DNA from 4 places in the Enterobacter sp. CFEC122 genome. Region 4 is predicted to be linked to each of the others. Evidence: predicted binding sites of a transcription regulator. Region 4 holds the regulator's gene; each other region holds the start of a gene.

What was found. The regulator PhoB, encoded in region 4, activates phosphate uptake and scavenging genes when phosphate is short. The targets are predictions, from matches to a motif close to CTGTCATAAAACTGNCNNAT.
Positions count from the first base shown of each region.
Region 1: a site for PhoB is predicted at 4,550-4,569, ahead of kdgR (DNA-binding transcriptional regulator KdgR). Genes of this name have one in related genera too.
Region 2: a site for PhoB is predicted at 4,382-4,401, ahead of ACVCAM_RS04625 (esterase-like activity of phytase family protein). Genes of this name have one in related genera too.
Region 3: a site for PhoB is predicted at 4,107-4,126, ahead of glpT (glycerol-3-phosphate transporter). Genes of this name have one in related genera too.

Region 1 is NZ_JBRIQR010000010.1:119,639-127,439, forward strand. Features, by position in the region: gene prc (carboxy terminal-processing peptidase) at 1-1,983, shown strand, start outside; gene htpX (protease HtpX) at 2,177-3,058, shown strand; gene ACVCAM_RS09405 (MFS transporter) at 3,109-4,482, opposite strand; gene kdgR (DNA-binding transcriptional regulator KdgR) at 4,661-5,452, shown strand; gene ACVCAM_RS09415 (YobH family protein) at 5,519-5,758, opposite strand; gene mgrB (PhoP/PhoQ regulator MgrB) at 5,918-6,061, shown strand; gene ACVCAM_RS09425 (YebO family protein) at 6,136-6,426, shown strand; gene ACVCAM_RS09430 (MBL fold metallo-hydrolase) at 6,451-7,440, shown strand.
Region 2 is NZ_JBRIQR010000004.1:56,328-64,128, forward strand. Features, by position in the region: gene ACVCAM_RS04595 (BrnA antitoxin family protein) at 1-142, shown strand, start outside; gene ACVCAM_RS04600 (LysE family translocator) at 173-811, opposite strand; gene ACVCAM_RS04605 (helix-turn-helix transcriptional regulator) at 859-1,602, opposite strand; gene ACVCAM_RS04610 (NAD-dependent succinate-semialdehyde dehydrogenase) at 1,754-3,124, shown strand; gene ACVCAM_RS04615 (hypothetical protein) at 3,170-3,490, opposite strand; gene ACVCAM_RS04620 (YfaZ family outer membrane protein) at 3,490-4,035, opposite strand; gene ACVCAM_RS04625 (esterase-like activity of phytase family protein) at 4,447-5,805, shown strand; gene yjiA (GTPase) at 5,874-6,827, opposite strand; gene ACVCAM_RS04635 (YbdD/YjiX family protein) at 6,838-7,041, opposite strand; gene ACVCAM_RS04640 (carbon starvation CstA family protein) at 7,138-7,801, opposite strand, start outside.
Region 3 is NZ_JBRIQR010000008.1:60,778-68,578, forward strand. Features, by position in the region: gene nrdA (class 1a ribonucleoside-diphosphate reductase subunit alpha) at 1-50, shown strand, start outside; gene nrdB (class Ia ribonucleoside-diphosphate reductase subunit beta) at 105-1,235, shown strand; gene yfaE (class I ribonucleotide reductase maintenance protein YfaE) at 1,235-1,489, shown strand; gene glpQ (glycerophosphodiester phosphodiesterase) at 1,573-2,634, opposite strand; gene glpT (glycerol-3-phosphate transporter) at 2,646-3,998, opposite strand; gene glpA (anaerobic glycerol-3-phosphate dehydrogenase subunit A) at 4,250-5,878, shown strand; gene glpB (glycerol-3-phosphate dehydrogenase subunit GlpB) at 5,868-7,085, shown strand; gene glpC (anaerobic glycerol-3-phosphate dehydrogenase subunit GlpC) at 7,082-7,801, shown strand, end outside.
Region 4 is NZ_JBRIQR010000002.1:91,473-99,273, forward strand. Features, by position in the region: gene sbcC (exonuclease subunit SbcC) at 1-779, opposite strand, end outside; gene sbcD (exonuclease subunit SbcD) at 776-1,981, opposite strand; gene phoB (phosphate response regulator transcription factor PhoB) at 2,169-2,858, shown strand; gene phoR (phosphate regulon sensor histidine kinase PhoR) at 2,880-4,175, shown strand; gene brnQ (branched-chain amino acid transporter carrier protein BrnQ) at 4,585-5,904, shown strand; gene proY (proline-specific permease ProY) at 5,986-7,359, shown strand; gene malZ (maltodextrin glucosidase) at 7,522-7,801, shown strand, end outside.

The DNA of each region.
Region 1 (7,801 bases), on a different contig from region 4:
GTGGACGATATCACGCGTGTTGATCAAATTCCGGTACTCAAGGAAGAGACGCAGCACGCGACGGTGAGCGAGCGCGTGACCTCACGTTTCACCCGTTCGCACTATCGTCAGTTCGATCTCGATCAGGCCTTTTCGGCCAAAATCTTTGACCGCTATCTGAACTTGCTGGATTACAGCCATAACGTTTTGCTCGCCAGCGATGTCGAGCAGTTCGCTAAGCGGAAATCCGAGGTGGGTGACGAGTTGCGTTCAGGCAAGCTGGATCTCTTCTACGATCTCTACAACCTGTCGCAAAAGCGCCGCTTCGAACGCTATCAGTACGCGCTGAAAGTGCTGGAACGTCCGATGGACTTCACCGGCAACGACACCTTCAATCTGGACCGCAGCAAAGCGCCCTGGCCAAAAGATGAAGCCGAGCTGAATGCGCTGTGGGACGGCAAAGTGAAATACGACGAGCTGAGCCTTAAGCTCACCGGCAAAGACGAAAAAGAGATCCGTGACACGCTGACGCGTCGTTACAAATTTGCCATTCGTCGCCTGGCACAGACCAACAGTGAGGATGTTTTCTCACTGGCCATGACGGCCTTTGCGCACGAAATTGATCCGCACACCAACTATCTCTCACCTCGCAACACCGAGCAGTTTAATACCGAAATGAGCCTGTCTCTGGAAGGTATCGGCGCGGTGCTGCAGATGGACGATGATTATACGGTGATCAATTCGATGGTCGCGGGTGGTCCGGCATCCAAAAGCAAAGCCATTAGCGTAGGCGATCGCATTGTGGGTGTGGGACAAACCGGCCAGAACATGGTCGATGTGATCGGCTGGCGTCTTGATGACGTGGTTGCGCTGATCAAAGGTCCGAAGGGCAGCAAGGTTCGTCTGGAAATTCTGCCAGCCGGAAAAGGCACCAAAACCCGTATCGTTACCCTGACCCGTGAGCGTATCCGTCTGGAAGATCGCGCGGTGAAAATGTCGGTGAAAACCGTGGGTAAAGAGAAGGTGGGCGTCCTGGATATTCCTGGCTTCTACGTCGGGTTGACTGACGATGTGAAAGTTCAGCTGCAGAAACTTGAAAAGCAGAACGTCAGCAGCATCATCATCGACCTGCGCAGTAACGGCGGCGGGGCGCTGACGGAAGCGGTTTCACTCTCTGGCCTGTTCATCCCATCTGGCCCGGTGGTTCAGGTGCGCGATAACAACGGTAAAGTGCGAGAAGATGCGGACAATGACGGTGTGGTCTACTACAAAGGCCCGCTGGTGGTTCTGGTTGACCGCTTCAGTGCATCTGCATCTGAGATCTTCGCCGCTGCCATGCAGGACTACGGCCGCGCGCTGATCGTCGGTGAGCCAACCTTCGGTAAAGGCACCGTTCAGCAGTACCGCTCTCTGAATCGGATTTACGATCAAATGCTGCGTCCGGAATGGCCTGCACTGGGCTCGGTTCAGTACACCATTCAGAAATTCTACCGCGTAAACGGCGGCAGTACGCAGCGTAAGGGTGTCACGCCGGACATCATCATGCCGACAGGCACCCAGGAGACGGAAACCGGCGAGAAGTTTGAAGATAACGCGTTGCCGTGGGACAGCATCAATGCCGCGACCTACGTGAAAGCGGGTGATATGACGCAATTTGGCCCTGAGCTGCTGAAGGCGCATAACGACCGCATCGCGAAAGATCCGGAGTTCCAGTACATCATGAAGGATATTGCGCGATTCAATGCTCTGAAGGATAAGCGGAATATTGTTTCTCTGAACTACGCTCAGCGTGAAAAAGAGAACAACGAAGACGATGCAACCCGCCTGGCGCGTATCAACGATCGCTTCAAGCGTGAAGGCAAGCCTCTGCTCAAGAAACTGGACGATCTGCCAAAAGATTACCAGGAGCCGGATCCGTATCTCGACGAGACGGTGCATATCGCTCTCGACCTGGCGAATCAGGAAAAAGAGAAACCTGCCGTACAGCCCGCTCCGGCAAAATAACCTCCCAACAGGCACAAGAGATTGTGCCTGTTTCTTTTTGTTCTTCATCCTTCCGTCAGCCAGATTTTCAATTGTGTAAAGTTGTGTCTTTCTGGTGACTTACGCCCGCCGGATGCTTGAAAATAGCCGCAATACCCATACGATGTGGGTAATCGCATAGTGCGTTTTGTTAAACTGAGGTAAAAAGAAAATTATGATGCGAATCGCGCTCTTCCTGCTCACCAACCTGGCGGTGATGGTGGTTTTCGGGCTCGTGCTAAGCCTGACAGGAATTCAGTCGAGTAGCGTTCAGGGTCTGTTGATTATGGCGCTGCTGTTTGGTTTTGGTGGCTCGTTCATCTCCCTGCTGATGTCGAAGTGGATGGCATTGAAATCGGTAGGGGGTGAGGTTATTGAACAGCCGCGTAACGATATGGAACAGTGGCTGATGAATACGGTGGCTCAGCAGTCCCGTCAGGCCGGGATCGCCATGCCGCAGGTGGCCATTTACCATGCTCCGGACATCAACGCGTTCGCCACGGGTGCCCGCCGCGATGCGTCACTGGTCGCTGTTAGCACCGGACTGTTGCAGAACATGAGCCGTGACGAAGCCGAAGCGGTTATCGCCCACGAAATCAGCCATATCGCAAACGGTGACATGGTGACCATGACCCTGATTCAGGGCGTGGTAAACACCTTCGTGATCTTTATCTCCCGCATTCTGGCGCAGATTGCCGCTGGCTTCATGGGCGGTAACCGTGACGAAGGCGAAGAGAGCAACGGCAACCCGCTGATCTATTTTGCCGTGTCGATGGTGCTGGAACTGGTATTCGGTATTCTGGCGAGCATCATCACGATGTGGTTCTCCCGCCACCGTGAATTCCACGCGGATGCCGGTTCTGCGAAGCTTGTTGGTCGCGAGAAGATGATTGCCGCGCTGCAGCGTCTGAAAACCTCCTACGAGCCGCAGGAAGCGAACAGCATGATGGCCTTCTGCATTAACGGTAAATCCAAATCGCTGAGCGAGCTGTTTATGTCTCACCCGCCGCTGGATAAACGTATTGAAGCGCTGCGCAGTGGGGAATACCTGAAGTAACGCAACAAAACACAATAAGCCGGGCAGGAGAACACTCCGCCCGGCTTTTTTTATGCCTGAACCCTGGGCTGGGTCACCCGCAGGCCGCTGACGATAGCCGCGAGTGTGGCAAGTATACCGGCGGTGAGGAGGGCAACATGGTTGCCGTTCTGGCCTGCGAGGTTAAACATCAGGGCGACCAGCGCCGCACCGGTGCTTTGCCCAAGGAGACGCGCGGTTCCCAACATGCCGCTGGCCCCTCCGCTACGATGGCGCGGCGCTGAGGTGATAATGGTGTGGTTATTGGGGGACTGGAACAGCCCAAACCCCGCGCCGCAGAGGATCATGCGCCAGATAATGTCCAGATCGGAAGGCGACGAGGGCAGCAATGCCAGTGCGAAAAGGCCTGTCGCCATCACCGCCAGCCCCAGCGCCCCGAGTAAACCGGCATGAACGCGTTCAATTAAGTAACCTGCCAGCGGGGCCATCACCATGGTCGCCAGCGGCCAGGGGGTGAGCAGCAGTCCGGTCTCCACTTCTGACCGGCCTACCACGCTCTGCAGAAAGAAGGGCAGAGAAACCAGAGCCAGCATCTGGGCGCAGAACGAGCAGACGGACGTGCAAATGGAGAGTGAAAAGAGAGGAATACGCAGCAGATCAACGGGCAGCAAAGGCGCGGGGAGGGTGAGCTGGCGGCGAACAAAGAAGAAGCCGATCGCCAGCAGGGCGATGAGCTCCGCGCCGGTAAGCATCAGCGATTGTCCTTGCGCAAAGCCGCTCAGCGCTGTAATCAGCAGGCCGAAGGTCAGGGCATTCATCACCGCACTCGCCACGTCGAAGCGCGGCATGCTGATTTTGGGACCGTTAGCGGGAAGAAAGCGCAGGGCAAAGAAGATGGCGACGATACCCAGCGGCACGTTAATGGCGAACAGCCATTGCCATGACGCGACGGAAAGGATCGCCGCCGCAATGGTTGGCCCGGCGGCTGAAGAGACGGCCACAATAAACGAGTTTATACCCATCCCGCGCCCCAGATGGCGCTGGGGATAAATCAAGCGGATCAGCGCCGTGTTTACGCTCATCAACGCCGCGCCGCCAAAACCCTGGGCGATGCGCGCAAGCGTCAGGGTATGCAGTGAATCTGAAAGGGCGCAGAACAGGGAGGTAAACGTGAAAACCACCAGGCCACACTGATACACCCGGCGGTAACCGAACATATCGCCCAGGAAAGAGAACGAGAGCAGTGAAACCACAATCGCAATCTGGTAGGCGTTAACAATCCAAATCGAACTGGCGGGTGAGGCATGCAGGTCGCTGGCGATGGTTGGCAGGGCAACGTTCGCAATCGCGCCGTCAAGGACGGCCATGGAGATACCGATAATGATGGTCGCTATTGCGCCATACCGCTGGGGTAATGGCAGGCCATCGGAAAGATTCTTTTCCATCAGGAGTAAAAAGCTCAGCGTGAAATTATTCTCAGGGTAACTATTTTAGCATTGTTACAGCCGCGATATGTCGCAGATTTGTAACGAAGTAAACGCGGATTGATTGCAGCTGACATGACGGGAACTTATAATAAAAACCAGTTCTGATTTTTATAAAACACTCGCTATGAGGTGGTAAATGGCTATTGCGGATTTGGATAAACAACCAGATTCTGTTTCTTCCGTGCTGAAGGTGTTTGGCATCTTACAGGCGCTTGGAGAAGAGCGTGAAATAGGTATTACAGAGCTGTCACAGCGCGTGATGATGTCAAAAAGCACCGTTTATCGCTTTTTGCAAACCATGAAATCATTGGGTTACGTTGCGCAGGAAGGCGAATCTGAAAAATATTCTCTGACGCTGAAGCTGTTTGAATTAGGTGCGCGTGCGCTACAAAATGTTGACCTGATCCGCAGCGCGGACATTCAGATGCGTGAAATCTCTCGCCTGACCAAAGAGACCATTCATCTCGGTGCGCTGGATGAAGACAGCATCGTTTACATCCATAAAATCGACTCCATGTACAATCTGCGCATGTATTCGCGCATTGGGCGCCGCAACCCGCTCTACAGTACCGCGATTGGTAAAGTTCTGCTGGCGTGGCGCGATCGCGAGGAAGTGGAGCAGATCCTCGACGGCGTGGAATACAAACGCAGCACGGAACGAACCATTACCAGTACGGAAGCGCTGCTGACGGTGCTCGACCGCGTGCGCGAGCAAGGGTATGGCGAAGATAACGAAGAGCAGGAAGAGGGGCTGCGCTGTATCGGCGTCCCGGTATTTGACCGCTTTGGGGTGGTGATTGCGGGCTTAAGTATCTCTTTCCCAACCTTACGTTTCTCCGAAGAGCGTCTTCATGAGTATGTGTCTATTCTGCACACTGCCGCACGTAAAATTTCTGAACAGATGGGCTATCACGACTACCCGTTTTAATCCCTGCTGAAATGATAAAACGCCGCATCTGATGCGGCGTTTTTTATGCCTCATGAACCTGGCTGATTAGCCGTTATCAATCACGACGGAGGTTTTACGCAGTACAGGACATTGGGTTAAGCCAATGATCCCGCTGTCAGTATGCAGATACTGGGTGGTGCTCATTCCTTGTGCGGTTAGGTATTTACACTGAATGCCTAACCCGGCTGCGTTTTCTGTGCTCCCCACAAGCACACCATAGCCCGTTAACAGAAGGCCAATCCAGACAAGGGCCAGTGCAATAATTGTTCGAATGATGAATCGCATTATTACCTCTTTTATCGTTGTTATCGTAATGCTAGCGTAACGTGTTTACGCAATGAAACAAGTGCAGCATTCTTAAAAACCGCGATGGAGGCGCAGTTAGCCCTTGTTTAAGATAAGCGTGATAATCTCGTTACATCAGGTCCTTAGACGGAGTGTGGAGTGAAAAAAATACGCTGGGTAATTCTGATTATCGTACTGATAGCGTGCGTGGTGTTATGGACGCAGACGATCAATGTGATGTGCGATCAGGATGTACAGTTTTTTAGCGGCGTTTGCGCAATCAACAAATTTATTCCGTGGTAATACACATTTTTTCTCAACGTGATTTCCTTCCTTCACGCCAGTGGTAAAATAGACGTTTTTATTGAGGTGGTGAAATGGGTGAGTTACTGAATTCAGGGTTGCTGAATATGGCATCCCTGATGATTTCTTTGGTGGTTCTGCTTGTGGGGCTGGTCATCTGGTTTTTCGTGAATCGGGCCAGTTCGCGTACAAATGAGCAGATCGAACTGCTGGAAGCGCTGCTCGATCAGCAAAAACGCCAGAATGCATTGCTACGCCGTCTTTGCGAGGCTAACGAACCGGAAGAGAAAGACGCGCCGAAAGACGCGGTCGCTGAAGATAACAAAGACGAAGACGACTTTATCCGCCTGGTGGCTGAGCGTTAATCTTTTTAGTCCTGGGAGGTGGCTGTGGTCTGGAAAAATCCCTGGTATGACCCCTCCCTGAAACATCATACCCCGAACGGTTTTCGTAATACCCTTCCTGTCGGACATCAACCCGGTGACCTTGAACGTTGGCGTAAAGCGCGCAAAGAGGCCGGTTTACCGAAGCCGCCCGCGCTGGGTTATGACGATTTCATCCGCCAGTGGTGGCAACCCGTTGAGCTTGCGGCATCTCATGAAGATGGGGTGTGGTGGCTCGGACACGCGAGCGTGTTGCTGCAGCTGGACGGCAATATCATCCTTACCGATCCGGTGTTTTCACGACGTGCTTCTCCGCTGCCTTTCCTGGGACCCCAGCGCAAAACGCCTCCCGTACTGTCTGTCGACCAACTTCATCAGCTTGATGCGGTTGTCATCTCCCATAATCATTACGATCATCTTGATGACGCAACCATTCGCAGAATCCTCAAGCGCTTTCCCGACGTCTGTTGTTTCGTTCCGTTGGGCCTGGCCGACTGGTTTCGTCGCCGGGGAGCAAAACGCGTGGTCGAACTCGACTGGTGGCAGAGTTTCACCTGGCAGGGGATGACGCTGACCGCCGTGCCGGCGCAGCACTGGAGCATGCGCACGCCATGGAACCGCAATCGTTCCTTATGGTGCGGCTGGGTGATGGAAGGACGGCATCATCGTTTCTGGTTCAGCGGTGATACCGGCTATTCGCCTGAGCTGTTGTTGATTCCTGAACGCCTGGGCCAGATAGATGCCGCCGCGTTGCCGATTGGTGCCTATGCCCCACGATGGTTCATGGCTGTTCATCATATGGATCCGCAATCAGCGGTGGCATTGTGGCAGCAGTTGGGTTGCCCTCTGGCGTTTCCCATTCACTGGGGCGTGTTTGAACTGGCAGATGAAGCTTTAGATGAACCTGTGCAGGAGTTAACTGACGCGCTCGATAATTTAGCACCAGTTAATCATTCTTTCAGGATACTGAAAATTGGAGAATATTTATCCTTCTAAACGAAGCGATAAATTGTTGCATATATTCTTGATGTAAACGCGCGCAGGAATGTTTTATTTTTATCGAAACGTTTTGCTTGCCTTCTTTTGATGCAGAGTCATAAAAATTTCATTATTTTGGTGCATAACGCTGTTTATTCGCTGGTGCATTTTAATACAGCTGGGCGCGGGTTTTTAACAGTGTTTTTTCTCTGAAACAATTTGGTCGCGTTACAATGATTTAAGCATAACTTTTCACAAATTGTTCTAACTCAATCAGGACGAAAGATTTCTTTTCCTGGTTGCTGGACGGTTCGTAATGAATGAGCTATGTTAAAAAAGTCTTAGATTACAGCGGTTGTGCAAGCAATGCTGGGTCTTT
Region 2 (7,801 bases), on a different contig from region 4:
CTATCGACCACTCAAAACTCAGGCATCTGTACGCATTGACGCCGATGTGATGGAGTGGCTTAAACGGCCTGGGAAAGGTTATCAGACGCGGCTCAATGCCATTTTGCGTGAAGCAATGCTGCGCGATCAAAACAAAAAATAAATAGCGGGCAGCGTTTGGCTGCCCGCTATCTCAGCGTATATTTTCCAGCAGCCGCCACAGCACCCACCCGCCAAACCCCATCAACACCACCCCCGCCGTGCGCTCTATCAGCCACAGCGCAAGGCTGAGCTTCTGTTGCACCGGCGATAGCCCCATCAGCGTCACCAGCGCCAGATCCCACGCCAGCACCACCGTCACCATCCAGACGCCGCACGTTGCCTGCTGAAGCAGCGTCACGTCCGGCCCCAGCAATGCCGTCATCAGCGCCAGATAGAACAGCGCGTTCTTCGGATTAAGCAGCGCCGAGCCGAGCCCCAGCAGGATCTGCTTGCGCAGCGAGGGGCAGCGCTGACGGGGTTCATTCAGCGCCAGTGCCTGCGGTTGGCTGCGCACCAGATGCGAGCCGATCCACAGCAGGTACAGCGCCCCGCAAAGCTCTATCAGCGTAAACAGCCAGCCAAACTGGCGCAGCGCGCTCCAGCCGATAATCACCAGAACAATATAAAGCGCGTTACCCGCGGCGATGCCGACGCACAATCCGGCGCTGCCGCGCAGTCGGTAGCGCGCCGCGTAGCCCACCAGCAGGAAGAAGTCCGGCCCCGGGCTTAACAGGGCGACAAAATGCGCCAGCGCCAGGGCGAGAAAAGCGGAAGGGAAGAACAGTTCCATAGCAACCTCGGTTAACAATCTGAGGTCAGGCTACGGTGATGCCAACGTTATTTATTGTCAGATATTGATCGGCCCGTCGCGTACTGGCGCGGCGTGGCGGCGGTATAGCTGACGAAGGTCTTATGAAAATGGCTCTGGTCGGCAAACCCGCTCTGGTAGCCAACGTCGGCAATGTCGTCCCCGGCTCGTAGCCGCGCTTTGGCGAACTCCACGCGGGAGATGTTGAGGAAGCTGCCCGGCGTCAGGCCGGTATCCTGCCGGAAGGTGCGGATCAGCGTCTCCTTGCGCAGCGAGAATCGTTGGGCAAGTTCGTCAAGCGAAGGCGGTGCGGCCAGGTCGGCAAGAAACGCCTGCCGCACGTGCTGGCTGGTTGAGCGAAGCGCGTCGGCGTTTTCCACGCAGCGGGGCAGGGCTGAAAGCAGCGTGTCCACGGATACAGGCGACATCGCCTCAACAATATCCAGGTAGCGCTTAAACAGCGCAGGGTCGCGAATCACCTGTAACGCCTGAGGAATATCGGTGTCGATATAGAGCATATGGTAGCTGCGCGGTTGCCCGGCGACGGGGTTGCAGCTGTGCGGCGCAGAGGCCGGGATCACAATGAGGTCCCCGGAGTTAAGGATGTATTCTTTGTCATGACAAATGCAGCAGGTCTGGCCTTCCATAATCGCGCCGATAGAGAGCTGAGGGTGACTGTGGCGTTTGTACGCCTGCGTGCTCTGCCACGTGCTGCGCAGCTCAAGGCCTGAGGCGCGGTGAAAAGTCTGCCGGATGTGTCGGGTATCGGTCATATGAACTCCTTCTGGACGTTTTTTATACCACGTCAGCGAACCGTCTTGCAGCGCTTCATTAAGAACCTTCCGGATATACCCAACTTTACGTCCACAGCCAGTCATGTTGACTACCCTTAATACCCTAAGCGGTAAAACAAGGAGATTCGACATGGCTTATCAGACAGTAAATCCTGCCACTAACCAGCTCATCAAAGAATACCCCTCGCATACCGACGCGGATATCGAAGCGGCGCTGAAGGCGGCCGATGCGCTTTACCATTCGGACTGGGCGAAAGGCGACATCAATCAGCGCCTGCCGGTGCTGCATAAGCTTGCCGATCTGATCGACGAGCGCACCGAGGAGCTGGCGAAAATTGCCAGTCAGGAGATGGGTAAGCTCATCGAACAGAGCCGTGGCGAAGTGAAGCTGTGCGCGCAGATCGCCCGCTACTACGCCGACAACGCGAAGCAGTTCCTGGCCCCGGTGAAGTATCAATCCGAACTCGGGGAAGCGTGGGTGGAGCATCACCCCATCGGCGTGCTGATGGCCGTTGAGCCGTGGAACTTCCCGTATTACCAGCTGATGCGCGTTCTGGCGCCAAACCTGGCGGCGGGTAACCCCGTTATCGCCAAGCATGCCAGCATCGTGCCGCACTGCGCCGAGACCTTTGCCCACCTGGTGCGTGAGGCGGGGGCGCCGGAAGGGGCGTGGACCAACCTGTTTATTTCGTCCGAGCAGGTGGCGAACATCATTGCTGACGATCGCGTGCAGGGTGCAGCGCTGACCGGCTCTGAAAAAGCCGGCAGCGTGGTGGCCGCGCAGGCGGCGAAGCACATCAAGAAATCCACCCTTGAACTGGGCGGTAACGACGTGTTCGTGGTGCTGGACGATGCGGACCTGGACAAAGCCGTCAGGATTGGCGTGAATGCGCGGCTCAACAACGCCGGGCAGGTCTGTACCGCGGCGAAGCGCTTTATCCTGCATGAAAAGATTGCCGACACCTTCCTGAGCAAATTCACCGAGGCATTTAAGCAGGTGAAAATTGGCGATCCGCTCGACGAAAGCACCACGCTGGGGCCGCTGTCGTCGAAAGATGCTCTGGAAACGCTGACCAAACAGGTCAACGAGGCGGTGAAAAACGGCGCGACGCTGCGCTATGGCGGCAAGCCGGTGCAGCGTGAGGGGAGCTTCTTCGAACCGACGATCCTGACGAATATCTCGCGCGACAACCCGGCGTACTTTGAAGAGTTCTTCGGCCCGGTGGCGCAGATGTACGTGGTAAAAAACGACGACGAGGCGGTCGCGCTGGCGAACGACTCACACTACGGCCTGGGTGGGGCGGTATTCAGCCAGAATATCGAGCGCGCGAAGAAGATGGCGTCCCGGATCGAGACCGGGATGGTGTATATCAACTGGCTCACCGATACCGCGCCAGAGCTGCCGTTCGGCGGCGTGAAGCGCTCCGGTTACGGACGCGAGCTGTCGGATCTGGGGATCAAAGAGTTTGTGAACCAGAAGCTGGTGGTGGTGCGTCAGTAAGAGGCCATAAAAAAAACCTGCCAACCGGCAGGTTTTTTTATGGAGTTATTGCACTTCGATCTTGTCCCAGCCGCTTTTGAACATGCAGCTGTCAACCAGCGTATCCCGGCGATATTCATTCGCGTCTTCAACCGTGTAGCTCGTGGAAATATCCTTTTTCTTTTTCGATTTGTCCGTTTTTTCCGAGCTCGAACCGGTCACCACGTTATCCGGGGGAAGATCGATCAGCGCCTGCGCTTCGCATTCCGTGAGCTTTTTATTCATTTCCGCATCGCTGACGCCCGGTTTCACCCATTTGTACTGGACGCAGCCGGTGAGCATCAGCGTGAGGCTCAGAACGCAAAGCGCGGTCATGCGGTGTTTCATCAGAAGGTGACTCCACCGCCTACATATGCGCCGTCAATCAGTGTGTGGCCAGGGCGGCCGTCCTTGCCATCAACGCTCACGTGGCGGTAACCCACTTTCAGGGTCACAGGCGTAATTGGCGTCCAGCTTACGCCGCCGTTGGCTTCCACGTAGTTTTTCACGCTGTTGTTCAGCCCTTCTGGCGCCACGTAGCCTTCACCGTACACGTGGATGCTGTCGGTCAGGGCAACGTTCACACCACCGCCGATCGGGAACGCCACGCCGTTATCGCCTTTCTTCGGGCCGATGTAAATGGCTTTGGCACCCGCATTCAGCATCACCGGGCCCACTTCCAGGTTGTAGCCTGCGCCCACGCCGCCGGTCTGGGTACCGTCATCGGTGTTTTTAAGCCAGTTGCTTTCGGCATACAGGCCGGATGAGGATTTCCCCATCTCGAGGTTGAGGTTGGTAAAGTTTTTACCCTGCTCAATGCTGCCGCCCATTGCCAGAGCGGAACCCGAGAGGGCGGTCAGAGCAGAAAGAAGAAGGATATTCAGTTTTTTCATGTTTTATGCCTCGTCATTAAATTCATCTGGGGGCACCTTAACAAGCGATGTTTATGACTGCAAATGTGATGAAGGTCGCTGTTTTATGCTGATATTGTTAACTTTTTTATTTGAAATGTTGCATTGATGTTTGATTGTCGAGGTGTCAACGCGTGATGTTTGGACGTTTAGGCACCGTTTAATTTTTTGACTAAACATAAACTGAACGAGGAAGGGATAGTGATTAGAGGTGAATTAATTGGGTTTCTAATAATTTCCAGAAGTATTTCAGATGTCACACAATACAACACAACCTTACATTTCAGGGCAATGAATATACGTTCACCCGCGCACGTCGGTTGCCTTTCTATGTCATTTTTCTGACACGTTTATTCTTTACGTTGTTGGCTTCACTCACTGGACACTAACAATATGAAAAGAAAAATTATTCCTGTGCTTATCGGTTGTGCGCTCTCTTTCTCTGGCCTGGCTGCGCAGCCTACCGCTGAGCGCTATATCGTCAGCTTCCCTGACGGCTCCCATGTGAAATACAGCGGCGCGTTTGCCGATGCGTTCCCGAACGGGCTCCCGGTGGGGATTGGCTCTGGCCTGCTGTTTACGGGCAAGCAGGGCGATGCCCTGACGTTTGCGACCGTGACCGATCGCGGTCCCAACGCCGATGCGCCAAAAATGGGTAAAAACGAAGCCAAAATCTTTGTTACGCCGGATTTCGCGCCGCTCCTGATGACCATCCGCGTCCAGAACGGCAAAGCGGAGGCGGTTGATGCCCGCCCGCTGCACGACGATAAAGGCGAGATTAACGGTCTCCCGCTGCAAAGCGGCGTGATTGGCTCCACCAATGAAGTGGCGTTCAGCGACACCCTCAAGGTCCTGAAAGGTGATAACCGCGGACTGGATACGGAAGGCATTACGCCGGACGGCAAAGGCGGCTACTGGCTGTGCGACGAGTACGGCCCGTTCCTGATTAACGTCGACAGCAAAGGGAAAATCCTCGCGATCCACGGGCCGCAGGCCGCGGAAGGGGAAAAATCTATCGCGGGCGGTCTGCCAAACATCATCAAATGGCGCCAGCCCAACCGGGGCTTTGAAGGCCTGACCCGGATGCCGGACGGGCGGATTATCGCCGCCGTGCAAAGCACGCTGGACATCGACGGGAAGAGCAAAAAGCAGGCGCTGTTCACCCGTCTGGTGAGCTTCGACCCGGCGACCGGCAAAACCGCGATGTACGGTTACCCTATCGACAGCGCGGCCTACGACAAAAACAGCGATGCCAAAATCGGCGACATCGTGGCGCTCGATAATCAGCACATCCTGCTGATTGAGCAGGGAAGCGATAAAAACGACGGGATGCGCAACCTGATTTACAAGGTGGATCTCAGCAAGGCGAGCGATCTTTCCGCCTTCGACAAGCCGGGCGAGTACCCGGAGTTTGATGATGAGAAAACCCTGGCGCAGCGCGGCATTACCCTTGCGGCAAAAACGCAGGTGGTCGATCTCCGCGCGCTGGGCTGGCAGCAGGAGAAGGCTGAAGGACTGGCGCTGATCGACAGCAAAACGCTTGCGGTGGCGAACGATAACGACTTTGGCGTGAAGGTCGCGATACAAAACCCGGTCGAGGGCAAGAAGCTTAAGGATTACCGGGTGAACGCGGAAGGCAAGCTGACGCTGGAGGATAAACCGGTGGAAACCACGCTCAGCGTGAAGCCGCTGAAGAAGCCGGAGTCCGACAGCGAGCTGTGGATTGTGACGCTGCCGGAGGCGGTGAAATAAGTTTACCGCTCACTCCTCTCCCCACAGGGGAGAGGGGATTGTTCGGATCGCATAGTTAAGCGGGGAGGCTATTTCTTCAGACCCGCAAACGCCGCCCGAATCTCCTCTTCCGGCAGCTGGATGCCTATAAACACCATCACGCTGTGCGGCGCTTCATCGCCCCACGGTCGGCCCCAGTCGGCGCTGTACAGGCGCTGCACGCCCTGGAACAGCAGGCGGTTCGGCTCGCCGTCAATCCACAGCATCCCTTTGTAGCGCAGCAGCCTGTCGGCAAACGACAGCAGCAGGTTCTCCATCACGCGGGAGACCTCGCTGATGTCCACCGGGTAATCCAGCTCCACCACAATCGACGCCACGTCGTTTTGCTTGTCGGACATAAAGTGGAAGCGCGGTTTTGCGGTGACGTTCTCCTCCAGCATAAAGCCGCTGGTGTTGAACAGCTGAGACAGGTCGATATCGCCGTGCGTCACCGTGTAAATCGGCGCGCGGGAGTTGATGCGGGTCAGGCGCTCGCGAAGTTTTTCGCTTTCGCCCGCCACGTCGGTTTTGGTCAGCAGGATGCGGTCGGCGTAGCCCACCTGAGACTGGGCGATGGTGAACTGGTTCATCTGATCGTCGGCGTGGACCGCATCGACCAGGGCAATGACGCCGTCCAGCAGGTAGCGCTGGCAAAGGATCTCGTGCGAGAAAAAGGTCTGAATGATCGGGCCGGGGTCGGCCATGCCGGTGCACTCGATCACCAGACGGTCAAAGTCGATGTCGCTGCGATCGCGGCTGTCGAGCAGGTCCAGCAGGGCATCTTCCAGCTCGTTAGAGCGGGTGCAGCAGATGCAGCCGTTGGTCAGGGTTTTGATCTGCGTGGCGCGATCGCCAATCAGCTGGTCGTCTACGGAGACTTCGCCAAATTCGTTTTCGATGACGGCGATTTTGAAGCCGTGCTGCTCGTTCAGGATGTGGCGCAGCAGGGTGGTTTTACCGGCGCCGAGGAAACCGGTCAGCAGGGTAACGGCAATCGGGGTCATGGTCTCTCCTTTAGCAGCAGCGGACGCCGCCTTCTCCACTTCCGCCGTAGCGCGCTTCCTGACGCTCGCGGAAGAATTCGGTGTAGGTCATGTACGGCTTATCCGGATGGTTGGTCTTCATGTGCTCAACGTAGTTGTCATAGTCCGGGATGCCAATCAGCATTTTCGCCGCCTGACCGAGGTATTTTTTTGCTTCGCCTAAGTTACCAAACATAACGTGTCCTGATAAGAAAAAGCCCGGTGGCGCGCAGCGATCCGGGCCTACAGCACCGTTGTAGGGCGGGTCAGCGCAGCGCCACCCGCCATTGTTTTAGTGGTGTGAAGAGGTCTTCACGCCGCCTTCCGGTACCGGCACGTACGGGGTTTCTTTATCCGTGCGGCCATTGATGTTGCGCACTTTCATCCAGGTTTTGATGCCGTAGAAGATGATGCTGTACACCACCACCAGGAACAGAATGCTCAGACCCGCGTTGGTGTAGTTGTTCACCACGATATGGTTCATGTTGGCAATCTGCTGCGCGGTTAAATCCGCGCCGCCTGCAGCAATCTTCTCTTTGTACTGGTTAGCCATGAAGAAGAAGCCTTCCAGCTGCGGGTTGGTGCTGAACAGCTTCAGACCCAGCGCCCAGGTGGTGCAGAGCAGCAGCCACAGCGCAGGCACCACGGTGACCCAGATGTATTTGGTACGTTTCATCTTCACGAGGACCACGGTACCCAGCACCAGGGCCACGGCCGCCAGCATCTGGTTAGAGATACCGAACAGCGGCCACAGGCTCTTCACGCCGCCGAGTGGGTCAACCACGCCCTGATACAGCAGGTAACCCCACAGGCCTACGCAGCCCGCGGTCCCGAGTACGCCCGCCACCAGAGAGTCGGTTTTCTTCAGGAACGGCACGAAGTTACCCAGCAGATCCTGCAGCATGAAGCGGCCCGCACGGGTACCGGCATCCAGCGCGGTGAGGATGAACAGCGCT
Region 3 (7,801 bases), on a different contig from region 4:
TTCCGTCAATTCAGGACGATGGCTGCGAAAGCGGCGCATGTAAGATCTAATGTAAATGCCGGGTGGCGCTACGCTTACCCGGCCTACGTTTTTAGGACACACTCATGGCATATACCACCTTTTCACAGACGAAAAACGACCAGCTCAAAGAGCCGATGTTCTTCGGCCAGCCGGTCAACGTGGCACGCTACGATCAGCAAAAATATGACATCTTCGAAAAGCTGATTGAAAAGCAACTCTCCTTCTTCTGGCGTCCGGAAGAAGTGGACGTCTCCCGCGACCGTATTGACTACCAGTCTCTGCCGGATCACGAAAAACATATCTTCATCAGCAACCTGAAGTACCAGACGCTGCTGGACTCCATTCAGGGCCGTAGCCCGAACGTGGCGCTGCTGCCGCTGATCTCGATTCCTGAGCTGGAAACCTGGGTGGAAACCTGGGCGTTCTCTGAGACGATCCACTCCCGCTCTTACACCCACATCATCCGCAACATCGTGAACGATCCGGCGGTGGTGTTTGACGATATCGTCACCAACGAGCAGATCCAGAAGCGCGCGGAAGGCATTGCCCATTACTACGACGAGCTGATCGAGATGACCAGCTACTGGCACCTGCTGGGCGAAGGCACCCACAACGTGGATGGCAAAACCATCACCGTGAACCTGCGCGCGCTGAAAAAGCAGCTGTACCTGTGCCTGATGAGTGTTAACGCGCTGGAAGCGATCCGCTTCTACGTCAGCTTCGCCTGCTCCTTCGCCTTTGCCGAGCGCAAGCTGATGGAAGGCAACGCCAAAATCATCCGTCTTATTGCCCGCGATGAAGCCCTGCACCTCACCGGTACCCAGCACATGCTGAACCTGCTGCGCAGCGGCACGGACGATCCGGAAATGGCGGAAATCGCCGAAGAGTGCAAGCAGGAGTGCTACGACCTGTTCGTGCTGGCGGCTCAGCAGGAGAAAGAGTGGGCAGACTACCTGTTCCGCGACGGCTCCATGATTGGCCTGAACAAAGACATCCTGTGCCAGTACGTTGAGTACATCACCAACATCCGCATGCAGGCGGTCGGTCTCGACCTGCCGTTCCAGACGCGCTCTAACCCGATCCCGTGGATCAACACCTGGCTGGTGTCCGATAACGTGCAGGTTGCGCCGCAGGAAGTGGAAGTAAGTTCTTATCTGGTCGGTCAGATTGATTCTGAAGTCAACACCGACGACCTGAGCGACTTCCAGCTCTGATGTCACGCGTCACGTTAAGTCTTTCCGGCACTGAGGTACTGTGTCGGGAAGAGCACCCTTCTCTGCTGGTGGCGCTTGAGGCGCATCAGGTCGAAGTAGAGTACCAGTGTCGTTCCGGCTACTGCGGCTCTTGCCGCTGCCGTCTGGTCGCCGGCCAGGTGGACTGGCTGACCGAACCGCTAGCCTTTATCAACGAAGGGGAAATTTTGCCCTGCTGCTGCCGGGCAAAAGGCGATATCGAGATCGAGATGTGAATGTGTCGGGTGGCGCTTCGCTTATCCGACCTACAAAACCGCAGTTCGTAGGCCGGGTAAGGCGCAGCCGCCACCCGGCAATTTCAGCGTTTATCCTTCAGGAAGCTCACCGCTTTATCCGGGAAATCCGTAAACAGTCCGTCCACGCCCGCCTGGTTATATAACACCTCATAAAGCTGATTCACATCCGTGGCATACGGCGGAAGCTGGTCTGCACGCACGGTGTACGGATGCACCTGCATCTTGCTGGCATGCGCCTCTTTCACCATCGCCGTCAGCTTCACGTGTCCCGGCGTTGAGCCTTCCGCCACCAGCATGTGGTAATCCGGCCCGATGCCGTCGGCGTACTGCGCAATCTGCTTCATCGCACCCGGCTTAAACATCCAGTCGTAGCTGTAGTTCACCCACTTGCCGTCCGGCTGCTTCTCCTGGGTTTCATTCCAGTCGGTATAGGCAATCAGCTGCACCAGATTGAGATCCATCCCCATCTTCGGCTCCAGCTCGGTTTTGATGCGCTTCAGCTCGGCGGCGTCAAAACACTGCAGGTAGACTTTGTCCTGCTTGCTGGTGTAGCCGTACTGTTTGAGCACCTCCAGCGTCTTCGCGGCAATGTCTTTCCCTTCCTGATGGTGGAACCATGGGGCTTTGATTTCCGGGTAGATGCCGATGTTTTTACCGGTGGAGTGGTTCAGTCCCTGAACAAACTCAATCTCTTCCTGGAAGGTATGGATCCGGAAGTCAGATTTGCCCATCGGGAAACGTCCCGGATAGACCTGCACCTTCTTGCCGTTTTCAATCTCGAAGCCTTCGGTGAACTTCAGGGAGCGGATCTCCGCCAGCGTGAAGTCAATGGCGTAGAAGCGGCCATCTTTGCGGGCGCGATCCGGGAAACGCTCTGCTACGTCCGTCACGCGGTCAAGATAATGGTCGTGCAGGACGACCAGCTGGTCGTCCTTCGTCATCACCAGATCCTGCTCCAGGTAATCCGCCCCCTGCGCATAGGCCATCGCTTTTGCCGGCAGCGTATGCTCCGGCAGATAGCCGCTCGCACCTCGGTGGGCAATAACGATTTTATCCGCCGCCAGCGCGGAGCCTGTCATCAGGCCCGCCAGCAGCAAGCCGGTTGCTAACTGAGTTAATTTCATCGCAAAGCTCCTTATTGACGACGCGCCAGCACTTCCGCGTGGTGACGTTTTTCACCGATCATCACAACAACCAGCAGCAGTACCGCCAGCACGCTGCCGCCGATCATCACCATAAAGCCGCCGTCCCAGCCGAAGAAGTCAACGGTATAGCCCACGATGGCGCTCGCCGCGACCGAACCGCCGAGGTAGCCGAACAGGCCGGTAAAGCCCGCCGCCGTTCCCGCCGCTTTCTTCGGCGCCAGCTCCAGCGCGTGCAGACCGATCAGCATCACCGGACCGTAAATCAGGAAGCCGATGACGATCATACAGGCCATATCCACACCCGGATTTCCCGGCGGGTTGAGCCAGTACACTACCGTTGCGATAGTCACCAGGGTCATAAAGAAGACGCCCGTCGCACCGCGGTTACCCTTAAACACCTTGTCCGACATCCAGCCGCAAAGCAGCGTGCCTGGGATCCCGGCGTATTCATACAGGAAGTACGCCCAGGAGGATTTATCCAGCGCGAAGTGCTTCACCTCTTTCAGGTAGGTTGGCGACCAGTCGAGGATGCCGTAGCGCAGCAGGTAAACGAACACGTTGGCGACCGCGATGTACCACAGCAGCTTGTTCGGCAGGACGTACTTCATGAAGATCTGTTTTGCGGTCAGCTCCTCTTCGTGCTCCTTGCTGTAATCATCCGGATAGTCGTTTTTGTACTCTTCAATCGGCGGCAGGCCGCAGGACTGCGGCGTATCGCGCATCAGGGCGAAAGCAATAATCGCCACCAGAATGGCACCAAAGGCAGGCATGTAGAGCGCCGCGTGCCAGTCGTTGAACCAGGCCATCCCCAGCAGGAACAGCAGCGGCGGAATACCGCCGCCCACGTTATGGGCGCAGTTCCACACCGACACGATGCCGCCGCGCTCTTTCTGCGACCACCAGTGCACCATGGTGCGTCCGCACGGCGGCCACCCCATTCCCTGGAACCAGCCGCAGAGAAACAGCAGCACGAACATGATGGCAATGCTGGAGGTTGCCCATGGCACAAAGCCCATAAACAGCATCACCGCTGCCGCCAGGATCAGACCGGCAGGCAGGAACACGCGCGGATTCGAGCGATCCGACACGGAACCCATGATGAATTTGGAAAAACCGTAGGCGATGGATATCCCTGACAGCGCGAACCCCAGATCGCCGCGGGAGAAGCCCTGCTCCACCAGATACGGCATGGCGAGCGCGAAGTTTTTACGTACAAGGTAGTACGCCGCATACCCGAAGAAGATCCCCAGGAAGATTTGCCAACGCAGACGGCGATAGAGCGGATCTATTTCTGCCTCTGGCAGACGCGCCCTGTGGGGCGCAGGTTTGAAGATACTGAGCATAACAGCCTCCGTGGCCTTGAAATGAATGAGCAGGTGGCTCGCACCTGAATTCCAGAGGCGGGGATGTTAAGAAATCACGGTGATTGTTACTGTGAATCAACGCACAGATTGTTACAGAAATATGACAGAATGCGCAAAAAAGCGCATGAAATCACGTTTCACTTTCGAATTCCGCGCGTTTATGTTCGAAATCAAACAAACCACAAAATTACTATGGCTAAATGATAAAAAACGAACATAGAGGGTAAACAATGACCAGTCACGATCCTCGTTATAGTGATGTGATAATCATTGGTGGTGGCGCAACCGGCGCCGGGATCGCGCGCGATTGCGCCCTTCGCGGCTTAAGCGTTACGCTTCTGGAACGCCATGATATCGCCACGGGCGCAACCGGACGGAACCACGGCCTGCTGCACAGCGGCGCCCGGTATGCGGTCACCGACGCGGAATCCGCGCGCGAATGTATTGCTGAAAACCAGATCCTCAAGCGTATCGCACGCCACTGCATTGAGCCGACCGACGGCATCTTTATTACCCTTCCCGAAGATGACCTCGCCTTTCAGGAGACCTTTATTACCGCCTGCACTGCCGCGGGCATTCAGGCGGAGGCCATGGATCCGGCGCTGGCGCGGCGGCTGGAACCGTCGGTCAACCCGGCGCTTATTGGCGCGGTTAAAGTCCCTGACGGTACCGTCGATCCGTTTCGCCTGACCGCCGCCAACATGCTGGACGCCCGTGAGCATGGCGCACGCATTCTGACCGGACATGAAGTGACCGGGCTTATTCGCGAAGGTCATCGCATCTGTGGGGTGCGGGTGTTTGATACGCAGTACAACGAGCACGGCGAGCTGTATGCCGCCGTAGTGGTCAACGCGGCGGGGATCTGGGGCCAGCGTATTGCGGAATACGCGGACCTGTCGGTGCGCATGTTCCCGGCGAAAGGCTCGCTGCTGATCCTCGACCACCGCATCAATAACCACGTGATTAACCGCTGCCGCAAGCCGTCTGACGCCGATATCCTCGTCCCGGGCGATACCATTTCGTTAATCGGTACGACTTCAACGCACGTGGACTACAGCGAGATAGACTACAACCGCGTGACCGCCGAAGAGGTCGACATCCTGCTGCGCGAAGGGGAAAAACTGGCCCCGGTGATGGCCCAGACGCGCATTCTGCGCGCCTACGCGGGCGTGCGTCCACTGGTCGCCAGCGACAACGACCCGAGCGGACGGAACGTCAGCCGGGGCATCGTGCTGCTCGATCACGCCGCGCGCGACGGCATGGACGGGTTTATCACCATCACCGGCGGCAAGCTGATGACCTATCGCCTGATGGCCGAGTGGGCGACCGATGCCGTCTGCCGCAAGCTCGGAAATACCGAGCCGTGCGTCACGGCAGAACAGCCGCTGCCGGGATCGCGTCAGTCCACCGAAAAAACGCTGCAGAAAATCATCTCCCTGCCCGCGCCGCTGCGCGGGTCCGCGGTATACCGCCACGGCGACAGAACGCCACCGTGGCTTGGTGAAGGAAGATTGAGCCGCAGCCTGGTGTGCGAGTGCGAAGCCGTGACGGCCGGTGAGGTGCAGTACGCGGTGGAGAACCTGACGGTCAACAGCCTGCTCGATCTCCGCCGCCGCACCCGCGTCGGAATGGGGACCTGTCAGGGCGAACTGTGCGCCTGCCGTGCTGCGGGGCTGCTGCAGCGTTTTCATACCACCACCGCCACCCAGTCGCTCGATCAGCTCAGCGCGTTTTTAAACGAGCGCTGGAAAGGCATTCAGCCTGTCGCCTGGGGCGATGCCCTGCGTGAAAGTGAATTTACCCGCTGGGTCTACCAGGGGCTTTGCGGTCTGGAGAAGGAGCAACACGATGAAATTTGATACCGTGATTGTCGGCGGCGGGCTGGCGGGCCTGCTCTGCGGCATTAAGCTCACGAAGCAGGGGCTGCGCTGCGCCATTATCACCCGGGGGCAGAGCGCCCTGCACTTCTCGTCGGGCTCGCTGGATCTGGTGGACGAAGCGTACCGCGATAAGCTGCCGCCGGAGCACCCTTATCACCTGGTTGGCGCACAGCATATTGACCGCTTTGCGCTGGAAACCGAAGCGCTGCTGGCGGAGTGCGGCGCGCGTCTGCAGGGCAGCGCCAGGTTCAATCACCAGCGCGTTACGCCGCTCGGCACCCTGCGTTCCGCCTGGCTCAGCCCGGAGGAAGTGCCCGTTGCCCCCATTCGCGCGGGACGCGTGCGGGTGGTAGGGATTAGCGGCTTTCTGGATTTTCAGCCCCATCTCGCGGCGGCGTCACTTTGTCGCCAGGGCGTTAACGCCGAAACGGCAGAGATAGAGCTGCCTGAGCTTGATGTCCTGCGCGATAACCCGAGCGAATTTCGCGCGGTGAATATCGCCCGTTTTCTGGATAACGAGGACAAATGGCCGCTGCTGTATGAGGCGCTCAGCCCGCTTGCGGCAGGATGCGATGCGCTATTGATGCCCACGTGCTTTGGCCTGAACGACAACCGACTCTGGCGCTGGCTCTCAGACCGTCTGCCCTGCACGCTCGGTTTGTTGCCCACGCTGCCCCCGTCTGTCCCCGGCATTCGCCTGCATACCCAGCTCCAGCGTAAGTTTGTTGCGCAGGGTGGCGTCTGGATGGCAGGTGATGAAGTGAAAAAAATCACCCTGACAGACGGCGCGGTGAGCGAAATCTGGACGCGCAGCCACGACGATATTCCGCTTCGCGCCCGCTATACGGTGCTGGCAAGCGGCAGCTTCTTCAGCAACGGGCTGCTGAGCAGCCGGGAGGGCATCCGGGAAGCCATTATGGGGCTGGATGTTCGCCAGCGAGCCTCCCGCGCGGACTGGTATCAGAGTGATTTCTTCTCGCCGCAGCCCTGGCAGCAGTTCGGCGTGATTGTCGATAACCACCTGCATCCGCAGCTTGCCGGTAAGCCCGTCAGTAATCTCTTTGCCATCGGCTCGCTGCTGGGCGGGTACGATCCCATTACCCAGGGATGCGGTGGCGGAGTCTGCGCCGTCACGGCGCTGTATGTGGCAGAGCAGATTAGCCAGCGCACGGAGGCTGAACAATGAACGATACCCGTTTTGAAAGCTGCATCAAATGCACGGTGTGTACCACCGTCTGCCCGGTCAGCGGCGTGAACCCACGCTATCCCGGGCCAAAGCAGGCCGGGCCGGACGGCGAGCGTCTGCGCCTGAAGGACGGCAAGCTGTACGATGAAGCGCTGAAATACTGCATCAACTGCAAACGCTGCGAAGTCGCCTGCCCGTCGGATGTGAAAATCGGCGATATTATCCAGCGCGCCCGGGCGCGCTACAGCACGCAAAAGCCGTCGCTGCGGGACGCGATTCTGAGCCACACCGATCTGATGGGCAGCGTCTCGACGCCGTTTGCCCCGCTGGTGAATGCCGCGACCGCTCTCAAGCCGGTGCGCCAGCTGCTGGATGCCACGCTGAAGATAGACCATCACCGCAGCCTGCCAAAATATTCTCACGGCACCTTCCGCCGCTGGTATAAATCCGTGGCGGCGGAGCAGGCGCAGTACGCCGAGCAGGTGGCTTTTTTCCACGGCTGCTACGTGAATTACAACCACCCGCAGCTGGGTAAAGATCTGCTGAAGGTGCTGAACGCCATGGGAACGGGCGTTCAGCTACTGAATAAAGAAAAGTGCTGCGGCGTGCCGCTGATTGCCAACGGGTTTACCGATAAAGCACGCAGGCAGGCTCAAAGCAATGTCACCTCCCTGCGCGAGGCGATTGTCGAGAAAGGCATACCGGTATTGGCGACC
Region 4 (7,801 bases):
TGTTGCTCGCGCACGAGCTCATCATGGCGCGTAAGCCACTGAAAATGTTTCTGTTGGTTTTGCTGCTGTTCCAGCAGGGTTTTCTCTTCGTCAGTAAGTGCCTGCAAACTTTGCTGTAACTGCTGCTGTTGTTCTTCGCTCAACAGCACGACGCCCGCCGCCTGCGCCTCGCACTTTTCAAGCACGCTGCGGGCCGCTTTGTGTTTCTCAAACACCATGGCGGAAATCTGACCGTAGATTTCGGTGCCGGTCAGCTCTTCCAGCAGCTCGGCGCGATCGCTCGGTTTGGCATTAAGGAAGGCGGCAAACTGCCCCTGAGAGAGCAGCATCGAGCGGGTAAAGCGCCCGTAGTCCAGCCCGGTGAGCGCGGCGGTTTGCTCCAGCTTATCCGTTACTTTGTCGGCCAGGATTTTGCCATCTTCGCAGCGCGCCAGCTCCACGCGCGGCGCCTGCAGGTTACCGTCCGGCTGGTTGCGCGCCCGGTTCTGGCTCCAGAAGGCGCGATAGGCGATGCCTTTTACCTCGAACTCCACTTCCGCCAGACATTCGGCGGTGTCGCGGGTCATCAGGTCATTTTGCGCCTGGGAGACTTTATTCAGGCGCGGCGTTTCGTGATAAAGCGCCAGACAGATGGCGTCGAGCAAGGTAGTTTTACCTGCCCCGGTTGCGCCGGTGATGGCAAACAGCCCGTTGCTGGCAAACGGCTCAGCGGTAAAGTCAATTTTCCACTCGCCCTTGAGGGAGTTGAGATTTTTCAGGCGCAGGCTCAGAATTTTCACGCGTTTTCTTCCTCGTCATTGAGCGCATGCAGGGTATGGCTGAACAGTTCGCTGAGTCTTGCGCGCTTCGCATCGTCAATCTCCTCCTGTGAGAGCCTGCGTTCAAATACCTCTTCGACCCCCAGTTCACTGAGCGTTTCGCGTTGAGCGCTTAGCAGAATTTTCTCGCGCTGCTCGCGGCTGCGGCGCACCAGCAAGACCTCTACCGGCAGGTCTTCGGTCAGCGCCTGGATTTTTCGCTGCATATCGTGCAGGTAGTCGTCGGTGGTGATTTCGATGTCCAGCCAGATGGGGGGATCTTGCTCGACGCCGCGCCACTGCTCCAGCTGGGCGGTGATGGCATCGAGATCGCCTTTCAGCACCGCCAGCGGTTGAGTTACGGGCACCTCCAGCGTGTCGACGGCGCTGAGTTTTCCGTCGGAGAAGGTCACCAGATGTACGGATTTGGCTTTGCCCGTTTCGTCAAAGCTGAGCGAAAGGGGCGAGCCGCAGTAGCGGATGTGCTCGCAGCCGCCGACGATCTGCGCCCGGTGAATGTGCCCGAGCGCAATGTAGTCGGCGGGCGGGAAGTGTTGCGCCGGAAAGGCATCCAGCGTGCCGATATAGATGTCACGCACGGCGTCACTTTTACTGGCCCCGACGGTGGTGAGGTGCCCGGTCGCAATCACCGGAATCGGCTGGTCACCGCGCAGGGCACAGGCTTCGGCGTGCTGCTGGCGGTAATAGTCGGCGATCGCCTGTAACAAATGCTGCTGCTTTTCCGCGCCCGACAGCCCCGCCTGGCTTTGCACGATGTCGCGCGGACGCAAAAAGGGAATCGGACACAGTACCGCCCCGGGCGACCCGTCGCGCTTTTTCAGGATCTGCGGGGCGTGCCCGGCGCTGGCGACGACGGTGGTATTGAGAAACGCCAGGATGTCGCGGGATTCGTTAAGCGTCGCGACGGAATCATGGTTGCCGGCGACAATCACCAGATGACAGCCGGTTTGCTGCAGATTCACCACGAAGCGGTTGTACAGCTCACGGGCATAGCTCGGCGGCGAGCCGGTATCAAAAATATCTCCCGCCACGATAATCGCGTCCACCTCATGCGTCCGGGCCGTTTCCAGCAGCCAGTTCAGGAACGCTTCATGTTCAGCCGCACGGCTTTTGCTGTAAAAATTTTGACCCAGATGCCAGTCCGAGGTGTGAAGTATGCGCATAGCTGATCCGTGGCAAAAAAGAGAAAGCAGGATTATAAACGTTCAGAGAAGGGAAAATAACCGCTGTAATAAAACAACAGTTTGCCATTTATAGTGGTACTGTTTTTCATAAATCTGTCATAAATCTGACGCATAATGGCGCCGAATTACAAACTTGTAACGTAAATAAGATAAGACAGGGCAAAGTATGGCGAGACGTATTCTGGTCGTAGAAGATGAAGCTCCAATTCGTGAAATGGTGTGCTTCGTGCTCGAGCAAAACGGCTTCCAGCCGGTTGAAGCGGAAGATTATGACAGCGCAGTGAACCAGCTGAATGAACCCTGGCCCGATCTGATTCTGCTGGACTGGATGCTGCCCGGCGGCTCCGGACTGCAGTTTATCAAACACCTGAAGCGTGAAGCGCTGACCCGCGACATCCCGGTTGTGATGCTTACGGCGCGCGGAGAAGAAGAGGATCGTGTGCGCGGTCTGGAGACCGGCGCGGACGATTACATTACCAAACCGTTCTCCCCCAAAGAGCTGGTGGCCCGCATTAAAGCCGTGATGCGCCGTATTTCGCCGATGGCGGTGGAAGAGGTGATTGAGATGCAGGGGCTGAGCCTTGATCCGACTTCTCACCGCGTGATGACCGGTGAAAATCCCCTCGACATGGGGCCTACCGAATTTAAACTTCTGCACTTCTTTATGACCCACCCGGAACGCGTGTACAGCCGCGAGCAGTTGCTGAATAACGTCTGGGGAACTAACGTGTATGTCGAAGACCGGACGGTTGACGTACATATCCGCCGCCTGCGAAAAGCGCTGGAACTGAGCGGCCACGATCGCATGGTGCAGACGGTCCGCGGCACGGGTTATCGTTTTTCTACCCGTTTCTGAACAATGACAGGAGTGTGACGCGTGCTGGAACGTCTGTCATGGAAAAGGCTCGTCTTTGAACTGATCTTATGCTGTATTCCGGCCTTCATTCTGGGGGCCTTTCTTGGACATCTGCCGTGGTTTCTGCTGGCGTCGGTCACCGGGCTGCTGATCTGGCATTTCTGGAACCTGCTGCGCCTCTCCTGGTGGCTGTGGGTTGACCGAAGCATGACGCCGCCGCCCGGAAGCGGCAGCTGGGAGCCGCTGCTGTACGGTCTGCACCAGATGCAGATGCGAAATAAAAAGCGCCGCCGCGAGCTGGGAAGCCTGATTAAGCGTTTTCGCAGCGGTGCGGAGTCGCTACCGGATGCGGTCATTCTGACCACCGAAGAAGGGACGATCTTCTGGTGTAACGGCCTGGCGCAGCAGCTGTTGGGCCTGCGCTGGCCGGATGATAATGGCCAGAATATCCTCAACCTTCTGCGTTATCCCGAGTTTACGCTGTACCTGAAAAAGCGTGATTTTACCCGTCCGCACAATCTCAAGCTCAATAACGGTCGCCATCTGGAGATCCGCGTGATGCCCTACAGCGATAAGCAGTGGCTTATGGTGGCGCGCGATGTCACCCAGATGCACCAGCTGGAAGGGGCGCGCCGCAACTTCTTCGCCAACGTCAGTCACGAATTGCGTACCCCGCTGACCGTGCTGCAGGGCTACCTGGAGATGATGCAGGAGCAAACGCTGGAAGGTGCGCCGCGTGAAAAAGCGCTGCACACCATGCGCGAGCAAACGCACCGGATGGAAGGCCTGGTGAAGCAGCTGCTGACGCTCTCGAAGATTGAAGCGGCACCCACGCTCGCGCTGAATGACACCATCGATGTGCCGATGATGCTGCGAGTCGTGGAGCGTGAAGCGCAGACGTTAAGCCACAAAAAGCATCACCTGACCTTTGAGGTCGACAACACGCTAAAGGTGCTGGGCAGTGAAGATGAGCTGCGCAGCGCTATCTCCAACCTGGTGTATAACGCGGTAAACCATACGCCGGAAGGGACGGAGATCGTGGTGCGCTGGCAGCATACCCCAACGGGGGCCGAGTTTAGCGTGGAGGACAACGGGCCGGGGATCGCGCCGGAGCATATTCCGCGTCTGACCGAACGCTTCTATCGCGTGGATAAAGCGCGATCGCGGCAGACGGGCGGAAGCGGCCTGGGGCTGGCGATTGTGAAACACGCGGTGAATCACCATGAAAGCCGTCTCGATATTCAGAGTACCCTGGGTAAAGGAACCCGCTTCAGCTTCGTGATCCCGGAACGATTAATTGCCAAAAAGATCGCCTGACGGCAGGTGTGTCATTTTACCTTTCCACGGGTCAGCCATCGCTGGCCCGTTTGCTTTGCAGCCAAGCGAAACGCGTGTGAATTTTATACGGCTGGCTGTTTTTTGTTCGCATGATTAGCCATGGGTTTTTCTTATAATTAGCGTATTGTGCTGGAGTGTATTTTCATGCTGGCATATTGTTCTGGTTTTACGATCCCACCTTGCCTTTAAACGTTATAAGCGTTTAAATTGCCCCCCAGATACTGTCAGACCGACTGTATTTGCGTGGTAAATCGAAAAACTATTCTTCTCCACGCCAGGACGGGAGCATATCCCGCTAAAATTGAGCAAATTTTCGGCTGTATCGTCCCGTCAGGGGCAGCGAAAATCTCAATGTTTTCAACACCACATCCACAGGCAGTAAGGTTTTATGACCCATCACTTAAAATCGCGTGACATCATCGCGCTGGGCTTTATGACATTTGCGCTGTTCGTTGGCGCAGGCAACATCATTTTCCCTCCAATGGTTGGCTTACAGGCGGGTGAACACGTCTGGACCGCCGCGTTTGGTTTCCTGATTACTGCCGTGGGTCTGCCGGTGCTGACCGTCATCGCGCTGGCGAAAGTCGGCGGCGGTGTGGATAGCCTCAGCACCCCGATTGGCAAAGTGGCGGGCGTTCTGCTGGCTACCGTCTGCTACCTGGCCGTGGGTCCGCTGTTTGCCACCCCGCGTACCGCGACCGTTTCCTTCGAAGTGGGTATTGCTCCGCTGACCGGTGACGGCGCGATGCCGCTGTTCATCTACAGCCTGATCTATTTCGCTATCGTGATTCTGGTTTCCCTCTATCCGGGCAAGCTGCTGGATACCGTGGGTAACTTCCTGGCTCCGCTGAAAATTGTGGCGCTGATTGTTCTGGCGGTGGCGGCTATCGTCTGGCCTGCAGGCCCGATTAGCGACGCGATGGACGCCTATAAAAACGCCGCGTTCTCTAACGGCTTTGTGAACGGCTACCTGACGATGGATACGCTGGGCGCGATGGTGTTTGGTATCGTTATCGTTAACGCCGCGCGTTCCCGCGGTGTGACCGAAGCGCGTCTGCTGACCCGCTACACCATCTGGGCTGGCCTGATGGCCGGTGTAGGCCTGACGCTGCTGTATCTGGCGCTGTTCCGCCTGGGCTCCGATAGCGCGATGCTGGTCGACCAGAACGCCAACGGTGCGGCTATCCTGCACGCCTACGTCCAGCACACCTTCGGTGGTGCGGGCAGTATGCTGCTGGCGGCGCTCATCTTCCTGGCCTGCCTGGTTACCGCGGTTGGCCTGACCTGTGCCTGTGCTGAGTTCTTTGCGCAGTACCTGCCGCTCTCTTACCGTACCCTGGTGTTTATCCTCGGTATCTTCTCCATGGCGGTATCCAACCTCGGTCTGAGCCACCTGATTCAGGTCTCTATTCCGGTACTGACGGCGATCTATCCGCCGTGCATCGTGCTGGTGGTGCTGAGCTTCACCCGCCCGTGGTGGAACAACTCCTCACGAATTATTGCGCCAGCCATGTTTATCAGCCTGATTTTTGGTATCCTTGACGGGATTAAAGCATCAGCGTTCGCTGAAATTCTGCCAGCCTGGACACAGCGTCTGCCGCTGTCCGAGCAGGGCCTGGCCTGGCTGATGCCTACCGTTGTTGCACTGGTTCTGGCGGTTATCTGGGATCGTGCTGCAGGGCGTCAGGTCGCATCGAACGCCCATTAATCAACGGCAACAAACTGTTTAACCACGGGGCTTAAGGCCCCGTGGTTTTTTGTTTTTTTCGTGTTGAATGGCAAGATTTAAATGGAAAGCACTAACAAACTTAAACGTGGATTGAGCACGCGCCACATCCGCTTTATGGCGCTGGGCTCTGCTATTGGCACCGGTCTTTTTTATGGCTCGGCAGATGCCATCAAAATGGCCGGTCCAAGCGTGCTGCTGGCGTACATCATCGGCGGCGTGGCGGCGTATATCATCATGCGCGCCCTCGGCGAAATGTCGGTTCATAACCCCTCCGCCAGCTCCTTCTCCCGCTACGCGCAGGAAAACCTCGGCCCGCTGGCCGGGTTTATCACCGGCTGGACCTACTGCTTCGAAATCCTGATCGTGGCAATAGCCGACGTGACGGCGTTTGGCATCTATATGGGCGTCTGGTTCCCGGCGGTGCCGCACTGGATTTGGGTGCTGAGCGTGGTGCTGATCATTTGCGCCGTCAACCTGATGAGCGTGAAGGTGTTCGGCGAGCTGGAGTTCTGGTTCTCCTTCTTCAAGGTCGCCACCATTATCATCATGATTGTGGCCGGTTTCGGGATCATCATCTGGGGGATTGGCAACGGCGGGCAGCCGACCGGGATCCATAACCTCTGGAGCAACGGTGGCTTCTTCAGCAACGGCTGGCTCGGGATGGTGATGTCGCTGCAGATGGTGATGTTCGCCTACGGCGGTATCGAGATCATCGGTATCACCGCCGGTGAAGCGAAAGACCCGGAGAAATCCATTCCGCGTGCGATCAACTCGGTGCCGATGCGTATTCTGGTGTTTTATGTGGGTACGCTGTTTGTGATCATGTCCATTTACCCGTGGAATCAGGTGGGTACCAACGGTAGCCCGTTTGTCCTGACCTTCCAGCATATGGGCATTGCGTTTGCCGCCAGCATTCTCAACTTTGTAGTGCTGACCGCGTCGCTTTCGGCGATCAACAGTGACGTCTTTGGCGTGGGGCGTATGCTGCACGGCATGGCAGAGCAGGGCAGCGCGCCGAAGGTGTTCGCCAAAACCTCACGCCGCGGCACGCCGTGGGTGACCGTGGTGGTGATGACCGTGGCGCTGCTGTTCTCGGTTTATCTGAACTACATCATGCCGGAGAACGTCTTCCTGGTGATTGCATCCCTGGCGACCTTCGCGACGGTGTGGGTGTGGATCATGATCCTGCTGTCGCAGATTGCCTTCCGCCGTCGCCTGTCGCCGGATGAGGCGAAAGCGCTGAAGTTCAAAGTACCGGGCGGCGTTGCGACGACCGTCGTCGGGCTGATCTTCCTGGTGTTTATCATTGGCCTGATTGGCTACCATCCGGACACCCGCATTTCGCTCTACGTGGGATGCGCGTGGATCGTGCTGCTGCTGGTGGGCTGGGTGTTCAAATGCCGCCGCGACCGTCAGCTGGCGGAAGCGCAGTAAGGTAAAAATGCCGGGTGGCGCTGCGCTTACCCGGCCTACACTCCCTTTTACCCCCCAAAAAACTCCTCCCCCGTCCTCCTCCCCCAATAAATCCCATCATGGTGAGCTATCCTTAACCACCCTGTGGCAAGGTGACGTCAATTTCATCAGAGGGGATTCGTGATGTTAAACGCCTGGCACCTTCCGGTTGCCCCATTTGTTAAGCAAAACAAAGACAACCTTGTGATTACGCTCTGGCTGGCGGGGGAAAACCAGCCCGATCGCGTGACGCTCCGCGCCGAAATCGATAACGAAGAGACCGGGTTGAAAATGCACAAGCTGCGCAGCCAGCCGCAGCCGGGGATCACCGCCTGGCGGGCGAATATCGACCTGAGTAGCGGACAGCCGCGCCGCCGCTACAGCTTTAAGCTTTTGTGGAACAACCGCCAGCTGTGGTTTACCC